Regions from separate parts of the Paenibacillus hamazuiensis genome, predicted to be linked through region 1. Evidence: predicted binding sites of a transcription regulator. Region 1 holds the regulator's gene; the other holds the start of a gene.
What was found. Region 1 encodes CtsR, which represses protease genes until heat stress. Its sites were predicted from a motif close to ATGGTCAATAAAGGTCAAACA; they were not measured.
Positions count from the first base shown of each region.

Region 2: clpP (ATP-dependent Clp endopeptidase proteolytic subunit ClpP) is a predicted target of CtsR. The motif match lies at 3,111-3,131, and genes of this name have one in related genera.

Region 1 covers NZ_JALRMO010000001.1:6,514,916-6,522,246, reverse strand. The annotation lists rRNA gene MYS68_RS28560 (23S ribosomal RNA) at 1-853, shown strand, start outside; rRNA gene rrf (5S ribosomal RNA) at 1,017-1,133, shown strand; gene MYS68_RS28550 (CtsR family transcriptional regulator) at 1,926-2,387, shown strand; gene MYS68_RS28545 (protein-arginine kinase activator protein McsA) at 2,408-2,926, shown strand; gene MYS68_RS28540 (protein-arginine kinase McsB) at 2,943-4,022, shown strand; gene clpC (ATP-dependent protease ATP-binding subunit ClpC) at 4,087-6,528, shown strand; gene radA (DNA repair protein RadA) at 6,654-7,331, shown strand, end outside.
Region 2 covers NZ_JALRMO010000001.1:7,122,568-7,129,898, forward strand. The annotation lists gene MYS68_RS31250 (phytanoyl-CoA dioxygenase family protein) at 1-173, shown strand, start outside; gene MYS68_RS31255 (NfeD family membrane protein) at 299-835, shown strand; gene MYS68_RS31260 (flotillin family protein) at 849-2,348, shown strand; gene clpP (ATP-dependent Clp endopeptidase proteolytic subunit ClpP) at 2,469-3,077, opposite strand; tRNA gene MYS68_RS31270 (tRNA-Arg) at 3,178-3,252, opposite strand; gene MYS68_RS31275 (sugar-binding transcriptional regulator) at 3,520-4,548, shown strand; gene gap (type I glyceraldehyde-3-phosphate dehydrogenase) at 4,599-5,606, shown strand; gene MYS68_RS31285 (phosphoglycerate kinase) at 5,721-6,902, shown strand; gene tpiA (triose-phosphate isomerase) at 6,927-7,331, shown strand, end outside.

The DNA of each region.
Region 1 (7,331 bases):
GTTACCCGCGACAAGACGGAAAGACCCCATGGAGCTTTACTGCAGCTTGATATTGGACTTTGGTACGATCTGTACAGGATAGGTGGGAGCCTTTGAAGCATGAGCGCCAGCTTGTGTGGAGGCGACGTTGGGATACCACCCTGATCGTATCGGAGTTCTAACCTGGTACCCTGATCGGGTATGGGGACAGTGTCAGGTGGGCAGTTTGACTGGGGCGGTCGCCTCCTAAAGAGTAACGGAGGCGCCCCAAGGTTCCCTCAGAATGGTTGGAAATCATTCGAAGAGTGCAAAGGCAGAAGGGAGCTTGACTGCGAGACAAACAGGTCGAGCAGGGACGAAAGTCGGGCTTAGTGATCCGGTGGTACCGAATGGAAGGGCCATCGCTCAACGGATAAAAGCTACCCTGGGGATAACAGGCTTATCTCCCCCAAGAGTCCACATCGACGGGGAGGTTTGGCACCTCGATGTCGGCTCATCGCATCCTGGGGCTGAAGTAGGTCCCAAGGGTTGGGCTGTTCGCCCATTAAAGCGGTACGCGAGCTGGGTTCAGAACGTCGTGAGACAGTTCGGTCCCTATCTGTCGCGGGCGTAGGAAATTTGAGAGGAGCTGTCCTTAGTACGAGAGGACCGGGATGGACGTACCGCTGGTGTACCAGTTGTCTCGCCAGAGGCACGGCTGGATAGCCAAGTACGGAAGGGATAAGCGCTGAAAGCATCTAAGCGTGAAGCCCCCCTCAAGATGAGATTTCCCAGTATGTAAGACCCCTTGTAGACGACGAGGTAGATAGGTTCGGGGTGGAAGCGCGGCAACGTGTGGAGCTGACGAATACTAATCGGTCGAGGGCTTAACCATATTACCCAAGAAAGTGAAGAAGACGCTGACGAAGCCGATTCCGATTACTTTCTCGGGGCCCAATAAAGGATAATTCTAACGCAAACACTTGAAGTGATTCGCATCTAGTTTTCAGGGAGCAACATGCTTCCGAAGCGAGTTTTGTTTTAAGACAAAACTCATGTTTGGTGACGATGGCGGAGGGGAACCACGCGTACCCATCCCGAACACGACCGTTAAGCCCTCCAGCGCCGATGGTACTTAGACCGCAGGGTCTTGGGAGAGTAGGACGTCGCCAAGCAAAGGCCGAGTGACAGTGAAAAAGCAAAGACTCTTTCCGAATTTTGGAGAGGGTCTTTTGCTATGTCTTTAAGGAAAATAAGCTAAAGCACCAGTATGAAGCTTGTTCGGCACAATTCGGCGTTAGCCGATCGTGGCGGACAAATGCGGGCCGCAATCACTCCACGTATCATCGTTCCCAAAGTAAAGCGTGTCCGGGCATAAGATTTTTACCCGAAGGTAAAAATCCATGTCTGACAAACACGAACTAGAAGCGAGCATTCCCGCATTGCAGGCGGGTCCAGGGCGCCTGAACGCAATGTTGTCAGGTTAAGTCCCAAACAGCTCGTGCGTCTGTCCCCGGGCCATAAAGGAACTATAGTGCGCTATAATGGCCATTTCGATTGACTCGCCAAGAATAAAGGAACTCAGATGCGTTGTTTCCCCATTTTACCAGCCCTCAAGTGATTTTCCGTATATTTAACGCACCTCAGTTCCTCTATTTTTCAGATGTGCTTATTTTTCCGAGAATAGCGAATGTGAGTTCCTCTATGTTTGTGAACAGTTGCCCGGTCAGTTCGGTTTGTTGTCGGTTCCCGTCGGGTAAATACGCGATTTTGAGGGTGGCGATCGCACAGAATGAAAACCCGGACCCATGCCTAAACTAGGCTTAGGAAACAAAGCGGAAAAGCTGCATCGGCAAAGGTGTTGCAAATTTGAGCCAAATCAGTATAATGAAATTAAGGTCAAAGAAAGTCAAAGTCAATTTACACTGCCGGTACGAAACGCAGTGCCGACATGGAGGTTGAAATTGATGCGCAACGTTTCCGAAATCATTGAACAATACTTGAAGCAAGTTCTGCAGCAAAGCCCGGAAGGGGTCATTGAAATTCAACGAAACGAGCTTGCGGACCGATTTGACTGCGTACCCTCGCAGATTAATTATGTAATCAGCACACGGTTTACGTTGGAGAAAGGTTACATTGTGGAAAGCAAACGCGGGGGCGGAGGTTATATTCGCATACAGAAGGTGGTTTTGCAGTCGCACGGCGAGGTGCTGGATCATATATTCCGCACCATCAGCTCCCGAATCGATCAGGCCGCATCCGAAGGGCTGTTATACCAGCTCCACGACAGCGGATATATCACCGAACGGGAAGCCGGACTCATGCGGGCGGCGATTTCGCGGGAGGTACTGGCGTTCAAGCTGCCGCTGCGCGACGAAATTCGCGCCAACATTTTAAAAGCGATGCTCATTTCCTTGCTTAGCAAATAAGCTATAAGGAGGGACAGAAGATGATCTGTCAAGAATGCGGCAAGAAACCTGCGACGCTGCATTTTACAAAAATCGTGAATGGCGAGAAAACGGAGTTCCATATTTGCGAAACATGTGCCAGGGAAAAAGGCGAAATGATTCCGGGCACGCCGAACAGTTTCTCCATTCACAATTTACTGTCGGGTTTGCTTGATTTTGAACCCTCATCTTCGGCAACGCTCGCGCAGAAACCGCAAATGGCCAGATGCGAGCACTGCGGGTTGACTTACGCCCAATTTAGCAAGCTGGGAAGGTTCGGGTGCAGTTCATGCTACAAACATTTTGCCGATCGGCTCGACCCGTTATTCAAAAGAGTACATGGAAGCACCACACATACGGGGAAGGTGCCGAAACGTTCCGGCGGAATGATTAAATATAAAAGGGAACTGGAAAGCTTGAAAAAAGAACTTCTTCTTCGGATAGAACGGGAGGAGTTTGAACAAGCGGCCAGTCTGCGCGACCAAATCCGAGAGCTGGAGAAAAAAGTAGCCGAAGCGTAGGAGGAGGGTGTCCCAAATGACACAAGCACGTTTTTTTGAAAATGCGTTAAGCGATTGGATGAAAGGCAAGGGCCCCGATTCCGACATCGTGATCAGCAGCCGGATTCGGATTGCCCGCAATATTAATCCTTACCCGTTTCCGATGCTGGCAACGAACCAGCAGTCCAAGGAAGTGCTCGATAAGATTTCCGAGGTTTTGGAAGATGAGGATTTAAAGACGATCAGCCGTTTTACGATGCTTCCGCTTTCCGGTTTAAACGAACTTCAGAAGCAGGTGCTCGTTGAAAAACATCTGATCAGTCCCGCTCTGGCGAACGAATCGCGAAACGGGGCGGTTATTTTAAGCGATAACGAATCGATCAGCATCATGGTCAATGAAGAAGACCATCTACGCATACAGTGTTTGCTGCAAGGGTTCCAAATCAAAGAGGCGTGGGATCTGGCCAACCAGATTGACGACCACTTTGAAACGAAGCTCGATTACGCATTTGACGAAAGCCGCGGGTACCTGACCAGCTGTCCAACCAATGTAGGAACGGGTATTCGCGCATCGGTGATGATCCATTTGCCGGCTCTGGTGCTGACTCAGCAAATCAACCGCATTCTTTCGGCAATCACCCAGGTGGGGCTGGCGGTGAGAGGGCTTTATGGGGAAGGCAGCGAGGCGATCGGCAATTTGTTTCAAATATCGAATCAAATCACGTTGGGGCAGTCGGAAGAGGAGATCATCAACAACCTCTATGGCGTAGTTCGCCAAATTATTGAACATGAACGCGCCGCGCGGCAGAAGCTGATGTATGAGACAAAGGCGAAAATCGTCGACCGCGTCAGCCGGTCGTACGGAATTTTATCCTATGCCGCGATTATCGATTCCAAGGAAGCTTCCCAACGTCTTTCCGACGTACGGCTGGGCATCGATCTGGGAATCATACAAAACGTGTCTCCCACGGTGCTGAACGAGCTGCTCGTGATGACTCAGCCCGGTTTTTTACAGCAATATGCAGGAGAAAAGCTGTCGCCTGAAGAAAGAGATGTAAGGAGAGCCGAACTGATACGCGAAAAGTTTCGAAAAGTATCGGCAGGCGGCGTTGCATGATTAGCTTTAACACACGATACAATGAAACACGGCTGTGACATACTATATTTTGGAGGTGCAGGATATGATGTTTGGAAGATTTACGGAACGCGCGCAAAAGGTGCTGTCTTTGGCTCAGGAAGAAGCCGTACGTCTGGGTCATAACAATATCGGGACAGAACACATTTTACTCGGCCTTATTCGCGAAGGGGAAGGCATTGCCGCCAAGGCGCTCGTCGCCCTCGGATTGGGCCTTGAGAAAATCCAGGACGAAGTCGAATCCCTGATCGGCCGCGGCCAAGAGCAGCCGACCAATATTGCCTACACCCCGAGAGCGAAAAAGGTCATCGAGCTGTCGATGGACGAAGCCCGCAAGCTGGGCCATACGTACGTTGGCACTGAGCATATTCTTTTGGGATTGATTCGGGAAGGTGAAGGCGTAGCAGCACGGGTGCTGAACAATCTGGGCATCAGCCTGAACAAAGCCCGTCAGCAAGTGCTGCAGCTGCTTGGAAGCAGCGAGGTCGTTTCGACCAATCACGGTGCGAATCCGAACGTAAGCACGCCGACGCTGGACGGCTTGGCCCGCGACCTGACCGCATTTGCGAAGGAAGGCAATCTCGACCCGGTCATCGGCCGCAGCAAAGAGATCGAACGTGTCATTCAGGTGTTGAGCCGCCGCACGAAAAACAATCCGGTTCTCATCGGGGAGCCTGGTGTCGGTAAAACGGCGATCGCCGAAGGGCTCGCGCAAAAAATCGTTAACAACGAGATCCCGGAAACGCTTCGTGATAAACGCGTCATGACGCTGGACATGGGCTCCGTCGTGGCGGGTACGAAATACCGCGGCGAATTCGAGGACCGCTTGAAAAAAATTATGGATGAGATCCGTCAGGCGGGCAACATTATCCTGTTCATCGACGAGCTGCATACGCTGATCGGTGCAGGCGGCGCAGAAGGTGCGATCGACGCTTCGAACATTTTGAAGCCGGCGCTCGCCCGCGGCGAGCTGCAGTGCATCGGCGCTACGACGCTCGACGAATACCGCAAATATATCGAGAAGGATGCCGCGCTGGAGCGCCGTTTCCAACCGATCACGGTCGACCAGCCGTCTCCGGAAGAGGCGATTCAAATTTTGAACGGCCTGCGCGACCGTTACGAAGCGCATCACCGCGTCAAAATTACCGACGAAGCCATTGAGCAAGCGGTAAGATTGTCGGACCGTTATATTACGGATCGCTTCCTGCCGGACAAGGCGATCGACCTGATCGACGAAGCCAGTTCCAAAGTGAGACTTCGCTCGTACACGGTACCGCCCGATCTGAAAAAACTCGAGAACAAACTTGAAGATATCCGCAAGGAAAAAGATGCCGCTGTGCAAAGCCAGGAATTCGAGAAAGCCGCCGCACTGCGCGACACGGAGCAAAAGCTGCGTGAGGAGCTGGATTCCACCCGCAACGAGTGGAAGGAGAAGCAGGGTCGCACCGATTCCGAGGTCACACCGGACGATATCGCGCAAGTCGTGACAAGCTGGACCGGCATTCCGGTTGTCAAGCTGGTGGAGGAAGAAACCGAACGGCTGCTTAAGATGGAATCGATCCTGCACGATCGCGTCATCGGCCAGGACGAAGCGGTTAAAGCGGTCAGCCGCGCGATCCGCCGCGCGAGAGCCGGTCTGAAAGATCCGAAACGTCCGATGGGTTCGTTTATTTTCCTTGGACCGACCGGCGTAGGTAAAACCGAGCTGGCCCGCGCACTCGCGGAATCGCTGTTCGGCGACGAAAATGCGGTCATCCGCATCGATATGTCCGAATACATGGAGAAACATTCGACCTCGCGTCTGGTCGGAGCGCCTCCGGGATACGTCGGCTACGAGGAAGGCGGCCAATTGACCGAGAAAGTACGCCGCAAGCCGTACTCCGTCGTACTGCTGGACGAAATCGAGAAGGCCCACCCGGAAGTATTCAACATTTTGCTGCAGGTGCTTGAGGACGGCCGCTTGACCGATTCCAAGGGCCGGACGGTCGACTTCCGCAACACGCTCATCATCATGACGTCGAACGTCGGCGCCGAGATGATCAAGAAAAATTCGACACTCGGGTTTACCGCGGCTCAAGACGCCGGCAAAGATTACAACAACATGAAAGACAAAGTGATGGGCGAGCTGAAGAAAAACTTCCGTCCGGAGTTCCTGAACCGGATCGACGAGATCATCGTGTTCCACTCGCTGGATCAGGAGCATATCTCCCGCATGGTCACTTTGAGAGCGGACGAATTGCGCAAGCGGCTCAAAGATCATGAGATTGATTTCGTGCTGACCGATAAGGCGAAGGAGTTCCTGGCCAAAGAAGGCTACGATCCGACGTTCGGCGCACGTCCGCTGCGCAGAGCGATCCAGAAGCATATCGAGGACCGTTTGTCCGAAGAGCTGCTCAAAGGCAACATCGCCAAGGGCGACAAGCTGACGATCGACGAGGAAAACGGCGAGCTTACCGTCAAACGCAGCGAAGCCGCTGCCCAGGCGTAAATATATTTTTTAAAAAAAGCATTCTGTGTATTTATTCACAGAGTGCTTTTTTTTGGCTTTTCTTTCAATTAACGAAATGGTAAACTTTGAAAAGACTCTTTAAATGGACGGAGAAATGGGAAAGTATGGCAAAAGCGAAAACGAAGTTTCATTGTCAGGAATGCGGTTACGAATCGCCGAAATGGCTTGGCAAATGCCCGGGGTGTCAGTCGTGGAACAGCTTTGTGGAAGAAGTCGAGACGGTGGTCAAAACGCAAGGCTTAAATTCTTCCCTGCTGCGTACGAAAGAAAAGGCGGTTCCGCTCATACATATAGAAAGTGGCGAAGAACAGCGGATTACGACTCAGCATCAGGAGCTTAACCGCGTCCTCGGAGGAGGGCTCGTACCCGGCTCGCTCATCCTGGTCGGGGGAGATCCCGGCATCGGCAAGTCGACGCTGCTGCTGCAAACGTCATTTGCGCTGGCGACCGCCGGTCTTAAGGTGCTGTACATATCCGGCGAGGAATCGGTACGGCAAACGAAGCTTCGGGCGGACCGGCTCGGCGTTGTTTCCCCACTTCTCTATGTTCTGTGCGAAACGAACCTTGAGCAAATCGAAGAGGCCATCGAAGAAGTCAAACCGGACTTCATGGTCATCGATTCGATTCAAACGGTTTACCATCCGGCGGTCACTTCGGCCCCGGGAAGCGTTTCGCAGGTGCGCGAATGCACCGGGCATTTTATGCGGATTGCCAAAATCAAAGGGATCGCCACCGTACTCGTCGGCCACGTCACCAAAGAAGGGGCGATCGCCGGTCCGCGG
Region 2 (7,331 bases), 610 kb from region 1:
GCTACGACAGTCCGGAAGTTGCCGACTATATCCGCAAAGCGGGCCACCACACGTGGTGCGGAGACGAAGGACGCGTCAACCAGGTGAACATCGCCAAGTTTTGGCGGTATTTGACCGGGGATAACCGGGTGGATGTGTCGTTTGAAGGCGCTTTGACCCGGATGGGATTATAAGTATAATCGCAAAAACAAGCTGGTATCGGCGTTTCGCCGAATGCCGGCTTGTTCTTTTTTTGGAGCGATGTGCAACTTTTACCAGAAAAATGCCGTATACAATAATGAGAAAGCGGGGGATCACGATGCTCGATCTGTATTGGGGCTGTCTGATGGTTGGCGTGCTCATCGCTGTGGTGACGGTCATATTCGGCGACATACTCAGCAACCTGCTGGGAGGCGCTCTGGATTTCTTATCCGGGGAGCATCTGCAGAAGCTGCAGCCGATGGTGCTGTTCGGGGCGGTGGCCGTATTCGGGGGCGCGGGGATTTTGCTCGAGAAATACACGGGGCTTCACACCGGCGCGGTGCTCGTGATCTCGATATTGTGTGCCGTTGTTGTGTCGGCTCTAACCTACATGCTGTATGTGAGGCCGATGGAGAACTCGGAAAATTCGATCGGGTTTTCCATGAAGGAGCTGGTCGGAGGCATCGCCGAGGTGACGGTGCCGATTCCGGCACATGGCTACGGAGAAGTTGTGGTCAGAGTGGGCGGAGGCTTAAGCAACCAGATCGCCGCCAGCTTTGACGGGGTGGAGATCGAAGCGGGGGCCAAGGTCGTCACCGTCGAGGTGAAGGACCATACGCTGTATGTTTCCCGTTTGGATATAAAAGAACCTTAAAGGAGATGGATCGATGCCGGATTTTTTGGTAGTGCCAAGCCTTGTCGTCGGAGTGATCATTGTACTGGGACTCGCGTTTTGGGCCAGGTATAAAACCGTAAGCCCCGACGAAGCGATGATTGTCACGGGTTCTTTCCTGGGCTCGAAAAATGTGCTCACCGACGAGTCGGGCCGCAAAATCAAAATCGTCCGCGGCGGCGGCGCTTTCATTATTCCGATATTTCAGCAATCGCAATTTTTGTCGCTGCTTTCGCATAAACTCGACGTGTCGACGCCCGAGGTGTACACCGAGCAAGGCGTTCCCGTCATGGCCGACGGCGTGGCGATCATCAAAATCGGCGGCTCCGTCGAAGACGTCGCTACGGCGGCCGAGCAGTTCATGGGCAAGCCTACCGAGGCGCTGAAGGGCGAAGCGCAGGAGGTGCTCGAGGGGCATCTGCGCGCGATACTCGGCACGATGACCGTGGAGGAAGTGTACCGCAACCGCGACAAGTTCGCGCAAGAGGTGCAGGGCGTAGCCGCCAAGGATTTGAAAAAAATGGGGCTGCAGATCGTCTCGTTCACCATCAAGGATTTGCGCGACAAAAACGGCTACCTCGATTCGCTCGGCAAGCCGCGAATCGCCGCGGTCAAGCGCGATGCGGAAATCGCGCAGGCCGAGGCGGTGCGGGACGCGCGGATCCAGAAGGCGCGGGCCGAGGAGGAAGGCCAGAAGGCCGAGCTGCTGCGCGATACGAACATCGCCGAGGCGACGAAGGAGAAGGAGCTGAAGATCGCCTCCTTCAAGAAAGATCAGGATATGGCGAAAGCCGAAGCAGACCAGGCGTACCACATTCAGGAAGCGCGTTCGAAGCAAAGCGTCGTCGAAGAGCAGATGAAGGTGGAACTCGTGCGCAAAGAGCGCGAAATCGATCTCGAGGCGAAGGAAATTTTGCGCCGCGAGAAGCAATACGATGCCGAGGTGAAAAAGAAGGCCGACGCGGACCGCTATGCGGTCGAGCAAGCGGCTGAGGCGGAGAAGATGAGACGGCTGCGCGAAGCGGATGCGCACCAATACCGCATCGAGGCGGAGGCGAAAGCGAACGCCGAGCAGAAGCGGCTCGAGGGGCTCGCGATCGCCGAGGCCGAGCGAGCCAAAGGGACCGCGGAAGCCGAGGTCATCCGGCTGCGAGGTTTGGCCGAAGCGGAGGCGAAGCAGAAGCTCGCCGAGGCATTCGAGAAGTTCGGCGAGGCGGCGGTGCTCGACATCATCGTGAAGATGCTGCCTGAGCTGGCCGGACGCGTCGCGGAGCCGATCAAATCGATCGACAAGCTGACCGTCGTCGATACCGGTCACGGCGAAGGGGCGGCGCGCGTCAGCAATTACGTGACGTCGCTGATGGCGACCGCCCCGGAAATGCTGAAAAGCGTCAGCGGCATCGACGTCGAGAAGCTGATGAAGCGGCTGGCAAAGCTGCCGGACGCGCCGGCGCCTGCCTTGGCGGGCACGGGAGAGGCCGAGACGAGCAAATAAGCAGAGCGCAGCGGCAGGGCAGCCGGTAGAGGCAAGCCGCTCTGCGATGCGCCAGCGCAAAAAGCCCGGGTGAACCCATTTCGTTAATGGTTCACCCGGGCTTTTTTTACCGCACAGAACTTAAACTTTTTCGATAACCTTATCGATCAAGCCGTATGCCATCGCTTCTTCTGCGGACATGAAGTTGTCGCGGTCGGTATCCTTCTCGATGCGCTCGATCGGTTGACCGGTACGCTCCGCCAAAATGCGATTCAAATTGTCGCGCATTTTCAGAATGCGCTTCGCACGGATCTCGATGTCGCTCGCTTGACCTTCGGCTCCGCCGAGCGGCTGGTGAATCATCACTTCGCTGTTCGGCAGCGCGAAACGCTTGCCCTTGGCGCCTGCATTCAGCAGGAAAGCGCCCATCGAAGCGGCCATGCCGACGCAGATCGTGGACACGTCCGGCTTGATAAATTGCATCGTATCGTAAATCGCCATGCCGGCCGTAATCGAACCGCCCGGGCTGTTGATGTACAGATGAATGTCTTTCTCCGGGTCTTGCGCCGCGAGGAACAGCATTTGCGCAATAATGCTATTGGCGACAACATCGTTAACCGGGCTGCCCAGGAAAATGATGCGGTCCTTCAGCAGGCGGGAGTAAATATCGTAAGCGCGTTCTCCTCTTCCATCCTGTTCAACTACCATAGGAACGAAATTCATAGCGGCGTCCTCCTTTGATTTGTCTATCGGAATAAACCTATCATAACCAAATTTGATAGAAAGGTCAAGAAAGGTCAAAGTCAATTTATTAAAAAAATCAGCAGAAGCTGATTCGTTGTTAAATAAGTGGCGCGCCCGTAAGGAATCGAACCTTAATCTCAGGCTCCGGAGGCCTACGTCATATCCATTGGACCACGGGCGCATATTTTTTGAGTGACAGCAAAAGTAATTATAGGATAATCCGTTCGAAAATGCAAGCACCCGACGAAAGGAACTTTCATCCTTTATGAGGGCGCCCGAATATTGTGAAAAATTGAACTTTTGTTGACATTTTATTCAAAGAGTCGCTATAATAAAAATGCTAAGTTAACTAGCGCTTATTTTTTACCCTAAGTGGGACTGAAAATGATGTACCGGGACGAAATGAGTCCCAATCGATTTCGCCCGATTTATTCCTGCGGAGTGTGTCATGAGAGAAATCCTCGATATTCAAAAGCAGCTTGTGCCCGATTTGACCGAAGTGATGAAGAAGCGGCACACCATTTTGCATCACATCATGATATCCGGTTTGATCGGCAGGCGGACGCTGGCTGGCGCTTTGGACATTACCGAGCGCGTGTTGCGCAGCGAGGTCGATTTTTTGAAGGATCACGGCCTGATTGAAATCGAAACGTCGGGCATGCGCATCAGCGAATCCGGTCGGCAGCTGCTGGAGAAGATCGAACCGCTCGTGAAGGATTTGTTCGGCCTCAGCGAACTTGAGGAGCGCATCCGCGACTTGTTCGGGCTGAAGCAGGTCGTCGTCGTGCCTGGGGATTCGGATTTGTCCATGCACACGAAGAAGGAGCTTGGCCGCGTAGGCGCGTCGATTTTGCGCAAATACGTCACCAAGGACGAGATCGTCGCCGTAACCGGCGGTTCGACACTTGCCCAGGTTGCCGAACATATGGCATCGTCCACGTCGATGAAGGGCTGCTGGTTCGTGCCTGCACGGGGCGGACTCGGCGAAAGTGTGGAGCTGCAGGCGAACACGATCGCCTCCACGATGGCCAAGAAGACAGGGGGCCAGTACCGGCTGCTGCACGTTCCCGACCATCTGGGCGAAGAGGCATACCAATCGCTGATTCAGGACCGCAACATCCAGGAAATTCTTGAATTTACCCGCAAAGCCCGTATCGTCGTTCACGGGATCGGGGAAGCTATGGTGATGGCAAGGCGGCGGAATGTCGACTCCTCCACCAAAGCGAGCTTGCAGCAGGAGGGCGCGCTGGGTGAAGCGTTCGGGTATTATTTTGACCGGCAAGGACGCATTATTCATAAGATGCCCACCGTAGGCCTGCGAATTGAAGATATTGTCGAAATGGACCTCGTTATCGGCATTGCCGGAGGGCGCAGCAAAGGCGAAGCAATCGCCTGCGTGCTGAAGTTCGGACACGAGGATGTGCTGATCACCGATGAGGCGGCGGCGCAGGAAATCGTGAAATACGGTTCATCTTGACGGGTTAACCCCCGTCTTGAGTATAAATTAATTATTAGGAGGAAACCATCATGGCAGTAAAAGTTGGTATTAACGGTTTTGGCCGTATCGGCCGCAACGTGTTCCGCGCAGCGCTGAACAACCCGGAAGTTGAAATCGTGGCAGTTAACGACCTGACGGACGTTAACACGCTGGCTCACTTGCTCAAGTACGACACGACTCACGGCCGTCTTAAGGCAACTGTAGAAGCTACCGAAGGCGCACTCGTCGTAAACGGCAAGAACATCAAAGTATTCGCCGAGCGCGATCCTGGAGCGATTCCCTGGGCTCAATACGGCGTTGAAATCGTCGTAGAATCCACAGGTATTTTCACCGCAAAAGAAAAAGCCGAGCTTCACCTCAAAGGCGGCGCGAAGAAAGTTATCATCTCCGCTCCGGCTACAAACGAAGACATCACGATCGTTATGGGCGTTAACGAAGACAAATACGATCCGGCGAAGCATACGATCATCTCCAACGCTTCCTGTACGACCAACTGCTTGGCTCCTTTCGCCAAAGTATTGCACGAGAAATTCGGTATCGCGAAGGGCATGATGTCGACGATCCACTCCTATACGAACGACCAGCAAGTGCTTGACCTGCCGCATAAAGACCTGCGCCGTGCACGCGCTGCTGCGGAAAACATCATTCCTTCCACTACAGGCGCAGCTAAAGCTGTTGCATTGGTTCTGCCTGAACTGAAAGGTCTTCTGAACGGGGGTTCCTTCCGCGTACCGACTCCGAACGTTTCCGTAACCGACCTCGTGGTCGAGCTGAAAGTGAACGTAACGGTAGACGAAGTCAACGCAGCTTTGAAAGAAGCTTCCGAAGGCCCGTTGAAAGGCATCTTGAACTACTCCGACGAGCCGCTCGTATCCAGCGACTACAACGGCGATCCTGCTTCCTCGACCATCGACTCATTGTCCACGATGGTGGTCGGCGACAACATGGTGAAGGTCGTTTCCTGGTATGACAACGAGTGGGGCTACTCCAACCGCGTGGTTGATCTGGCTTCCTTCATCGCGAAAAAAGGCCTGTAATAAACGCATAACATCCATGGTAAAGGGGAGAAGCAATTCTCCTCTTTGCCCTGTGACAGGGTATACGAGTTTGTCTGTGGGGGATTACATATAAAAAAACAGGAGGCGACTTTCATGAACAAAAAAAGCGTTCGCGACGTAGAAGTAGCCGGCAAACGCGTGTTTGTCCGCGTCGATTTCAACGTGCCGCTCGAAAACGGTAAAATCACCGACGATACCCGGATTCGGGAGACGGTTCCGACGATCAAATATTTGGCCGAAAGAGGCGCGAAAGTGATCCTGGCGAGCCACCTTGGCCGACCGAAGGGCGAATTCGTGGATGAGCTGCGCCTTACGCCGGCGGCAGCCCGCTTGTCCGAGCTGCTCGGCAAACCGATAGCCAAAGCTGACGAAGCGATCGGCGACGCCGTAAAAGCGCAGATCGCGCAAATGAAAGACGGCGACGTGCTGCTGCTCGAAAACGTCCGTTTCTACCCGGGCGAAGAGAAAAACGATCCGGAGCTTGCGAAAGCTTTCGCGGAGCTGGCTGATTTGTATGTGAACGACGCGTTCGGCGCCGCTCACCGCGCGCACGCTTCGACGGAAGGCATCGCGCATTATTTGCCGGCCGTATCCGGTCTGCTGATGGAGAAGGAGCTGGATGTGCTCGGCAAAGCGCTGAACAATCCGGAGCGTCCTTTCACGGCTATCGTAGGCGGAGCGAAGGTAAAAGATAAAATCGCGGTGATCGAGAACCTGATCAATATCGCGGACAACATCATCATCGGCGGCGGCTTGTCCTACACGTTCTTCAAGGCAAGAGGCTTTGAGATCGGCAAATCGCTTGTCGACAACGACCGTCTGGAGCTTGTCCAAGAATTCGAGCGCAAGGCGAAGGAAAAAGGCGTTAACTTCCTGCTACCGGTAGACGTTGTCGTCGGCGACGCGTTCAGCGCATCGGCGAACACGAAGGTCGTTCCGGTCGATCAAATCCCGGCTGACTGGGAAGCGTTCGACATTGGACCGAAGACTCGCGAAATTTATGCCGACACGATCGCCAAATCGAAGCTGGTCGTATGGAACGGGCCTATGGGCGTGTTCGAGCTTGAGCCTTACATGCACGGCACGAAGGCCGTTGCCGAAGCTTGTGCGGCTACAAACGGCTACACCGTTATCGGCGGCGGAGATTCCGCGGCAGCAGTGGAGAAGTTCCATCTTGCCGATAAAATGGATCACATCTCGACAGGCGGCGGCGCATCGCTGGAATTTATGGAAGGCAAGGCGCTTCCGGGCGTCGTTGCTTTGAACGATAAGTAATTTTATGGTGAGGTGAAAAAAACAATGAGAAAACCGATTATCGCGGGCAACTGGAAAATGTTCAAAACCGTATCCGAAGCGGTCGCATTCGCTCAGGAAGTCAAGGGCAAAGCGGAAGTGGACGGCGTGGAAAGCGTCATCTGCGCTCCTTTCACGAACCTTCCGGCATTGGTTGAAGCGCTGAAAGGCACTTCCATCAAGGTGGGCGCGCAAAACCTGCACTTCGAAGACAACGGCGCATTTACCGGCGAAATCAGCGGCGTAATGCTGAAGGACCTCGGCGTTGAGTACGTTATCATCGGCCACTCCGAGCGCCGCGCTTACTTCGCCGAGACCGATGAAATCGTGAACAAAAAGGTTCACGCTGCGTTCAAGCATGGCCTGACTCCGATCGTTTGCGTCGGCGAGAAGCTGGAAGAGCGCGAAGCG